3 regions of the Bacillus sp. JJ1521 genome follow, and region 2 is predicted to be linked to each of the others. Evidence: predicted binding sites of a transcription regulator. Region 2 holds the regulator's gene; each other region holds the start of a gene.
What was found. The regulator Rex, encoded in region 2, represses fermentation and respiration genes when NADH is low (regulators of the CRP and FNR family bind a similar motif). The targets are predictions, from matches to a motif close to TTGTGAAATATTTCACAA.
Positions count from the first base shown of each region.

Region 1 (3,288 bases), on a different contig from region 2:
CATTTTGGAATTGCCGCTCACTATGCATTGAAGGCTACTGAAAAGGATATGATTGCTATTGTCATGAGCAATACAGCTCCTCTAATGCCTCCTACTGGGGGGGCTGAAAAGGTCTTGGGAAACAATCCTCTAGCTATAGCAGCGCCATCAAGTGGGAATAATCCTGTCCTTTTAGACATGGCCTTATCGAATGTGGCACTTGGAAAAGTCTTGTTTGCTAAAAATAATGGAGTCGAAATCCCAGAAGGGTGGGGTACTGATAAAAACGGTATTCCAACAACAGACCCTGCGTCTGTTTTAGATGGGGGATTTATCCTGCCAGTAGGAGGGCCGAAAGGATTTGGGCTAGCCCTAATGGTAGAATTGTTAACTGGAGTCTTGTCAGGCGGAGATTTCTCAAAGATGATCCCAAGTATGTACGATACTACTAAAAAACAAAGCATATCGCATTTAATGATTACAATAAATATCTCATCATTCATGGATGTGAGATCATTTAAAGACTTAAGTGAAACACTAGGATCATATGTAAAAAATGCTCTAAAGGCTCCGGGAGTTTCCCAACTGTTTCTCCCTGGAGAAATTGAGTTTGGTGTCGAGGAAAAGCGGTTAAAATCAGGAATACCTTTATCAGATGGGGTACTTGAGGACCTAGCAAAACTGGCTAATACAATGAATGTGGCACCTTTAGCTGAAAAAAATATCATAATATAATACATGTAAATTGAGAATGGACGACAATGAAACTATGAATCTAAGACCATTTGCAGAAGTGGTATACATTTTTTGAGTCACTAAGGTGGCTCTTTTTTGGTTTTAAGCGAGAGGTTGTGGATTGAAAGCCCTTTATTTTCAAGTTTATAGGAGAATGAAGGTACTCCATTAGCAATGGACGCACGATAATTTCTAGAAATAGGTAAAACGGTGGTGCTCCAACTGCATTGGAAGTACACCTCCTTCCAGTTATTAGGGAAATGGGGGTACTCCAGCACCATTGGAGATACACAACTTTCCAGTTAATAGGAGATTGAAGGTGCTCTTGTCTACATTTTCAAATAGAAGAGGGAATCAAATTCCACTTCCCACCAATTTTTGACCAATTTTTGATAAAAATGTGGCAAAAATGGTAACTTCACGTAACTTCACTAATTTGTGAAATATTTCACATGACAATAAACCCTACCTATTGTATGATGATGTTGTAAGGAAGTTTGCTCAGTGGTGAGCAAGCCAAACCATAACTTAGTCAAAAATAGATAAAAAACCTTGTAATGGAGGTAATTGATAATGAAAGCATGGACTGGTTTTAAAGAAGGAAAATGGCAAAAGGAAATTGATGTACGTGATTTTATACTAGAGAATTTCTCATCATATATTGGCGATGATGCATTTTTAGAGGGACCAACTGAAGAAACAAATGCGCTTTGGGAACAGGTCTTGGAATTAACAAAACAGGAACGTGATAATGGTGGAGTACTTGATATGGATACAAAAATTGTATCTACGATTACTTCACATGGCCCTGGTTACCTTGATCAGGAAAAGGAAAAAGTGGTTGGTTTCCAAACAGATAAACCATTTAAACGCTCTCTTCAGCCGCTTGGCGGTATTAGAATGGCAGTCGATTCTGCTAGTGCCTATGGATTTGAAATAGATGAAGAGATTGTGAAGATTTTTACTGAGTATCGGAAAACGCATAACCAAGGTGTGTTCGATGCTTATACACCAGAAATGAGACTTGCGAGAAAAGCGGGAATCATTACCGGACTTCCTGATGCATATGGTCGTGGAAGGATCATTGGAGATTATCGAAGAGTGGCTCTTTACGGGGTAAACCGTCTGATCGAAGATAAAAAGAAGGACCTGGATGAAACCGGAAATGGAGCCATGTTAGATGACATTATTCGTGACAGGGAAGAGCTTTCTGAGCAAATTCGTGCTCTCCAGGAATTGAAGGAACTAGCAGCTTCCTATGGGTATGACATTTCAGATCCTGCAACAAATGCAAAAGAAGCATTTCAATGGCTATATTTTGCATATCTAGCTGCTATAAAAGAACAAAATGGAGCTGCGATGAGTTTAGGACGTGTGTCTACATTCCTAGATATCTATATCGAAAGAGATTTAGCAAACGGAATTTTATCTGAGCAAGAGGCACAGGAAATTGTTGACCATTTTGTGATGAAACTACGACTCGTTAAGTTTGCAAGAACACCAGATTACAATGAACTATTTAGTGGCGACCCAACTTGGGTGACTGAATCACTAGCGGGTGTTGCGCTGGATGGTCGTCCATTAGTTACGAAAAACTCTTACCGGTTCTTGCATACACTAGACAATCTAGGACCTGCACCAGAGCCTAACTTAACTGTCCTTTGGTCTGTGAAACTACCTGAAAACTATAAGAAGTACTGTGCAAAAATGTCTATAAAAACAAGCTCAATTCAATATGAAAATGATGATATTATGCGTGAAACATATGGAGATGACTACGGTATCGCATGTTGCGTGTCTGCCATGGCAATCGGCAAGCAAATGCAATTTTTCGGAGCAAGAGCGAACCTAGCAAAAGCTTTACTCTACGCAATCAATGGCGGTATCGACGAAAAGTTAAAAACTCAAGTGGGTCCAAGTTACGCACCGATTACTGCTGAGTATTTGGACTATGAGGAAGTCCTTCAAAAATATGATGTAATGCTTGAATGGCTTGCAGGGCTTTATGTAAACACATTAAATATTATTCACTACATGCATGATAAATACAGCTATGAACGTTTGGAAATGGCACTGCATGACCGTGAAATTTTACGTACCATGGCATGTGGAATTGCAGGGCTATCTGTTGTCGCGGATTCACTCAGTGCAATCAAACATGCAAAGGTAAAAACGATTAGAGATGAAAATGGCATTGTTGTAGATTACGAGGTTGAAGGGGACTTCCCGAAATACGGAAACAATGATGATCGTGTTGATGAAATTGCGGTTGAGCTTGTGAAACGCTTTATGAATAAGATTAAAAAGCATAAAACATATCGCAATTCTGTTCACACTCAATCTATTTTAACGATCACATCTAATGTCGTGTATGGGAAAAAGACGGGTAATACACCTGATGGCCGTAAATCAGGAGAACCGTTCGCACCAGGTGCAAACCCACTTCATGGCCGTGACACAAAGGGTACACTTGCATCATTAAGCTCTGTTGCGAAGCTGCCTTATGAATATGCCTTAGATGGAATTTCTAATACTTTCTCTATTGTTCCAAAAGCTCTAGGTAGAGAGGAAGAA
Region 1 covers NZ_JBALOX010000015.1:9,241-12,528, forward strand. Annotated here, with positions in the region: gene V7147_RS03320 (Ldh family oxidoreductase) at 1-714, shown strand, start outside; gene pflB (formate C-acetyltransferase) at 1,288-3,288, shown strand, end outside.
Region 1: the regulator Rex is predicted to act here: its motif matches at 1,151-1,168, upstream of pflB (formate C-acetyltransferase).

Region 2 (3,288 bases):
TTGCACTTATCGCAACATTTGACTTTGGTATGGCAATCCGTATGTTTGTCCTACACAGCAAAATAAAAAAAGTAACTAACGCAAAAAAATAACCTCCCGGTGGAGGTTATTTTTTATTATCTAACTTCAACTGCAGCTTTTCAGAATTATTCCATACTATTCGCTGCCATCATTTCCGCTTTAAGCACCTTCCTGTAAGCACTTCTTGATACGAGAATACTGATTTCATATAATCCGAATAACGGCACGGTGACCATTAAATGGGAGATGATCTCAGGTGGCGTAATTAACCCACCGATGACTAAAAGGACAAAATACGCATACTTTCGTATTTTGGATAAAAACATCGGTGTCACGATTCCGAGTCTTGTTAAGAACATTACGACAACTGGCAGCTGAAACAAAAAGCCAAACGGTAACGTTATCTGCAGCAGGAATTGAAAATACTCATTAATCCCGATTACCTGGTTTATATCAAGGCTCACCGCTAACCGCGTCATAAAATTCACAACAAATGGAAATAGAATAAAATAAGAGAAAGATATTCCTAGTAAAAACAATATTACCGAAACTGGGATATAACTCAATGTTACCTTTCTTTCCCTCTCATACAAACCCGGACTAATGAAGGCCCAAAGCTGAAACAGTAAAAAAGGGGAGGAGATAACAAATGCAATAATAAATGCAAAATTCATATATATTTTAATTGGATCTGTTATCCGGAAAGCATTCATTGTCAGCTCTTTAGCTTCTTCCGCATTTTGCAAATAAACAATTACATGCTCTGCTAGAAAAAAGCTTCCTAAAGCAACGATGAAGAAGAAAACGACTACATAAATCAGTCGTTTTCGCAGCTCACCAATATGATCATAAACGGACATTTCTTTTTCGTTCATGTGACTCATCCTATCATTACTTCACATCATGAGTTTCATTCTTCTTAACATCATCTTCGTCATCATCTGCTAAACCTTTTGTTGCGTTTTTGAATTCACGCAATGTATTACCTGCTGCTTTTCCTAATTGAGGTAACTTACTTGGTCCAAAAATTAGTAACGCTGCAAATACGATCAATAGAATACTACCAAATCCAAGATTCCCCACTGTGAGTCACCTCCCTACATTATAAATTCTATTTCTATTCTTCATTTGAATCATTTGAATAATGCTTTAAAAAATAAACAAGTGCTTGTAGCTCAACAGCTAAATCAATATGGTGCACCCGAATATGTTCAGGAACGTTGATTCTTGCTGGAGTAAAATTAAGGATACCCTTAATCCCTTTATTTACCAGGCGGTCAGTAATCGACTGAGCTGCTCCAACCGGCACCGTTAAAATGGCAACTGTTACATCATCGGGCAATTCATTCTCAAGATCATCTAAATGATGCACCTTTACTCCACCAATACTACTGCCTACTTTATTATAATCCACATCAAACGCAAGCTCAATTTTTGTATTATTATTTTTTGAAAAATTATAATGCAAAAATGCTGTTCCTAAGTTACCCACACCGATTAACGTAACCTTCGTTAACTCATCCTGATCAAGGGTCTTACTAAAAAAGGATAATAAATAATTGACATTATAGCCATACCCTTTTTTTCCCAATGCACCAAAATAGGAAAAATCACGTCTAATCGTGGCGGAATCAACCTTAACCGCGTCACTCAGCTCTGCAGAAGAAACCCTTTGCTTTCCCGAGGCATGCAGATTTTTCAAAAACCGATAATAAAGTGGCAGCCTTTTGGCAGTTGCTTGTGGTATTTTTGATTGTTCTAAATTCATGTTTATTCCCCCGCTACTTGCCTTTTGAAATCACCGTTTTTTCCACCAGTCTTTTCAGCTAAATAGGTTGGTCCAATTACCATCCCTTTATCAACCGCTTTACACATATCATACACCGTTAGCGCACAAACCGATGCGGAAGTCAACGCTTCCATCTCAACACCGGTACTGCCTTTTGTTTTAACTGTTACGGTAATATGTAAAATATACTCATCTTGAGTCGTCCAACTAAAACGAATGTCGACTCCCTTTAATGCTAATGGATGACACATCGGGATTAGCTCTGATGTTTTTTTAGCTGCCATAATACCAGCAACCTGGGAAACAGCAAGAACATCCCCCTTGCTCACTTCATTATTTATTATTTGCTCATAAATCAATTTATTTACAGTAATACTTGATTTTGCAATCGCTGTACGAACAGTATCAGATTTCTCCGTAATATCTACCATCTTAGCGCGACCTTGCTCATTAAAATGGGTAAATGATGTCATTTATCGAACCCTCCACTATGACTGAATGTTTAAAAGGAGGATGAAAAGGACCAAGAAGTTCGAGGCGGTGCAGCTTTGAGTACCGGAACGTATGTATTTAATACGTGAGGCACGGAAAAGCAAGCCAACGAAGAAATTCGATGTGTCATTTTCACCGGACTTTTTGAACCTCCACTAAAACTATACACTATTTTACCACATCTGTCTTTGTAACATCTGTGAACATTATCATTGCAGTTGCTCTATTTAGATAATATAAGATACACTGTTCATAGAAACAAGAGGTGAGAAACAATGATTTTACTACAAGTAAATCAGCTCAAAAAGTATTTTGCTGCTGATCTTATTTTATCGAATATAAAATTAGAAGTACAAACCCGTGACCGAATTGCCATTGTTGGTCGAAACGGTGCCGGAAAGTCCACTCTATTAAAAATTATTGCTGGCCATATGTCTCATGATGGCGGCGAAATCATTAAGCCAAAAAGTGTCACAATTGATTACCTCGCACAGGACACTGGGCTTGAATCAAATCTTACCATCTGGCAAGAAATGATTACCGTCTTTGCATCATTACAAAAACTTGAAAAAAACTTAAGAAACCTTGAAATAAAAATGGGCGACCCATCTATTTTTGAAAATCCCACTGATTATCAAAAGCTACTTGAAGAATACGATCAGCTCCAGGTCGATTTTAAGGAACAGGGCGGCTATCAATATGAAGCCGACATTCGATCCATCTTACATGGTTTTAATTTTACAGAAGAAAGCTATAAAACCAAAATATCTAGCTTAAGTGGTGGTCAAAAAACACGGCTCGCTCTTTGTAAATTATTACTAACAAAGCCTGATTTATTGATTCTTGACGAGCCGACAAACCACCTCGATATTAGCACGCTTACCTGGCTTGAACAATATCTCCAAGGCTATCCTGGTGCACTCTTAATTGTTTCCCATGACCGTTACTTCCTAGACAAAGTCGTTAACCAGGTCTATGAGATTTCA
Region 2 covers NZ_JBALOX010000019.1:8,602-11,889, reverse strand. Annotated here, with positions in the region: gene V7147_RS03870 (YdiK family protein) at 1-92, shown strand, start outside; gene tatC (twin-arginine translocase subunit TatC) at 147-896, opposite strand; gene V7147_RS03860 (twin-arginine translocase TatA/TatE family subunit) at 913-1,104, opposite strand; gene V7147_RS03855 (redox-sensing transcriptional repressor Rex) at 1,139-1,789, opposite strand; gene moaC (cyclic pyranopterin monophosphate synthase MoaC) at 1,792-2,283, opposite strand; gene V7147_RS03845 (ABC-F family ATP-binding cassette domain-containing protein) at 2,578-3,288, shown strand, end outside.

Region 3 (3,288 bases), on a different contig from region 2:
CCCTAAAATGGTAAACAGCGATTAAGGGCTGCTGTCTACCATTGATTACCGGAACGACAGCATCGATACTAGGGTCAGTTGTAAAAGTGATTAGTTGCTTAACGAGAACATCCGTCACAAAAGGAGTGTCACAAGGTAAAACAACATACCAATCCGAAACTTCTTTTTGCATAACAGTGAACATGCCTGCAAGTGGTCCATTCCCTTTAAATTTGGGTAAATCCTGAATAACTTCCACTGACGTTTGGCTCTGAAATTGACCGACTAATGCGGGATGGCTTACAATAAGAAGATTGCCCACATTCCCTTCCATTGCCTCTATTGCGTATTCATAAAAGTATTTTTGATATAGTTTGGCAAATGCTTTATGACTTCCGAATCTCCTTGATTCTCCACCAGCTAAAAGTATACCTGTGATTTTTGTTTTATTCATTTGTAACTTCCTTTTACTTTTTCTTCATAGTAGCACGATTGGAACAGTCTTCCAAACGAAACTTTTTCAACCATAAAAAAGGTGCAGGCAAATTCGTAAATTAACTTTGCATACACCTTGAGAGAGATATCGAAATCCCTGATTATTTTTTACCGATTGCAACGCGCCAAACATCCGGGCCTTGTTCAAGGTATTCCCAAGAAAATTCTTCACCGCGTTCCATCATGAATTGGTATTGGAGTGGTCGTGGATCATGGTCATTTGTAAGCTCCATGATTTCACCTGATTGTAAACTATCAAATGCTCTAAAAATGGTAGGGTGCTTATCCTTAGGTGCAAAATCTGGTGCATTTACTTTCGCTGCAAATACCATATTAACATTCCTCCTTTTGTTTTATGAGTCCATTGTATCGAGTCTAATCCAATATTGTAGTGAAACTTATCACGATGAACGTATGTTTTTTATCATATGTCTAGAAAAATATGCGATAATGAAAGTGAATTTCGAAATGCCACGTAAGCATCTTGTCATACCTCATGATTGTGGAATCTAAAGTAATTACGGGGTGAAAAGATGAAAGATTTAGTAGGTACATGTAAGGAATGTGGGAAAGACATTTATTGTTTAGACGGATTTATTAATGGTATTGTTTTAGATGATAAAAAAGGGTTACTTTGCTTTAATTGTGCGGAGGAAAAAGACGATAAAAACTAGGAGTATATTCTCCTAGTTTTTTTGTGTCCATTTTTTGAACATTGTTTTTGATTTCAATACCTATGATATAAATCACAGTTTTAATATCGTGGATTGCTACACTTAAGAAGGAGTTGCCTTTGGTACAGTTAATTTGAACAAGGAGTGAGACCGATGGGAATATCATCCATTCGTGAACAATTGAAAGGAGTTCCATTGTTTCGGGAATTAACCCCGGAAGAACTAGATCCAATTGTTGAAATTTCACAGTCACGATTATATAAACAAAAAATGTTTATTTTCATGCAAGACGATCCACTTGATCGTGTTTTTTTCATTCAATCTGGAAAGGTGAAAATTTATAAGTCTGACATGCACGGGAAGGAACAGATTGTGTCCGTACTCGAAGCAGGAGAAATGTTTCCGCATGCTGGATTTTTTAGAAAAGGTGGATATCCTGCACATGCCGAAGTGATTGAGGACTCGAATATTATTTTAACCCCCATTGATAGATTTGAAGAAATATTATTAAAGAATCCTGAGCTTTGTATTAAAATTTTTAAAGTTTTAGGTGAAAAAATCATCGACCTTCAAAAACGACTGGAGGAACAAATTCTTTTAAATACACAAGAACAAATCATTATGCTGTTACTTCGTTTATGCAGAAGTAACGGAGAAAAGATTGGCAATCGCTTCAAGCTAACTACTCAATTCACTAATCGCGAGCTTGCCAACATGATTGGTACAACACGCGAATCAGTAAGCAGGACGGTTTCAGTATTGAAAAAGAAACAGATTGTAGAAATGACCCCTGATGGATATTACCTATTAGATCACATGAAGTTACATGATGAGATATTTTAGACCAACAGAAAGTGGCGTTCTTTGTCTTTGATCTTTCGGTATTTGTGATTCACGTCACATCATTTCTCATTGAAAATGATTATCATTAGGTTATAAACGTTAATCAAGGGGGATATCAAAAATGAGTCCATTAGAATCAAAAGTTGTTGAAGTAGATGTAAGGGAAGATCTAAAAAATAAAATCGAGCCTTTTCAAAAGATTATGGAAGCAGTAAAGCCTTTGCAGGATGGAGATATTTTCATTTTACACGCACCATTTAAACCGACTCCTTTATTTCCAATTTTAAAAGCAAAAGGTTTTTCAAATGAAGCCGAGCAAATTGATAAAAGACATTGGAAGGTCACTTTTACTAAACGAGGTGACACTAATGAAATTAGATAATCGAGGTCTTGAGCCTCCTACACCAATGATGAGGACATTGAAAGCTCTCGAGAAATTAAATAAAGGCGACACGTTAACCATTATCAATGATCGGCGACCAATGTTCTTATATGAACAGTTAGATGAGCTTGGCTACAAACATACAACAGAATCTCACCCTGATGGCGGCTTTCAAATTGAAATTACGAAATAAGGAGCTGCTTGCAAATGATGCCTCAATTATCAAATGAAACTGATATAAGGCTGCCGCTCTCTTTTATTATCTTTAGTGTTATTGCCTTAATCGCATCTCAAGTCATCCTATTATTCAATGGGCATATGGTGATAGACGGGATTTTTCGAACCCCTGCCCTCCTTTCATCTGCCCATTTATTGATACTTGGATGGGCCCTAATGGTTGCAATGGGAGCTATGTACCAACTTGTGCCGGTAGCCTTTTTAACTCCGATTTGGAGTGAAAAATTTGGGTTTGTTCAATTTTGGATAACAGCAATCGGTTTTGGTGGTTTTGGAATAACTCTTTCTTTCTCGCCTAGTATTTCTATTTTTACGGGTTCACTTTCGGTTATTGGGATCTTACTGTTTCTTGTACAAATGTTTATGACGATGAAAAAACAGGCGAAGAAAAATATTCTTACCGTATTTGTAGGAAGTGCTCTAATTTGCCTACTGCTTACGATTACACTTGGAATTCTATTAATCGTCAATCTAGGGGTTGGAATAGTAAATCTAGATCATCTTGCTGTTTTGAAAAGTCATATTTTGCTTGGAGTTGCTGGATGGTTTACATTCTTAATTTTCGGATTTTCTTATAAAATGGTCCCGATGTTTTCTTTAGCACACGGCTTTTCAATGAAGCTAGCGAGATGGGTCTATATCGTATACGTAATTGGTTTTATTATTACAATTAGCAGC
Region 3 covers NZ_JBALOX010000102.1:3,056-6,343, forward strand. Annotated here, with positions in the region: gene V7147_RS14905 (molybdenum cofactor guanylyltransferase) at 1-433, opposite strand, end outside; gene V7147_RS14910 (DUF2249 domain-containing protein) at 576-806, opposite strand; gene V7147_RS14915 (hypothetical protein) at 1,008-1,148, shown strand; gene V7147_RS14920 (Crp/Fnr family transcriptional regulator) at 1,302-1,991, shown strand; gene V7147_RS14925 (DUF2249 domain-containing protein) at 2,113-2,373, shown strand; gene V7147_RS14930 (DUF2249 domain-containing protein) at 2,360-2,566, shown strand; gene V7147_RS14935 (hypothetical protein) at 2,581-3,288, shown strand, end outside.
Region 3: the regulator Rex is predicted to act here: its motif matches at 2,034-2,051, upstream of V7147_RS14925 (DUF2249 domain-containing protein).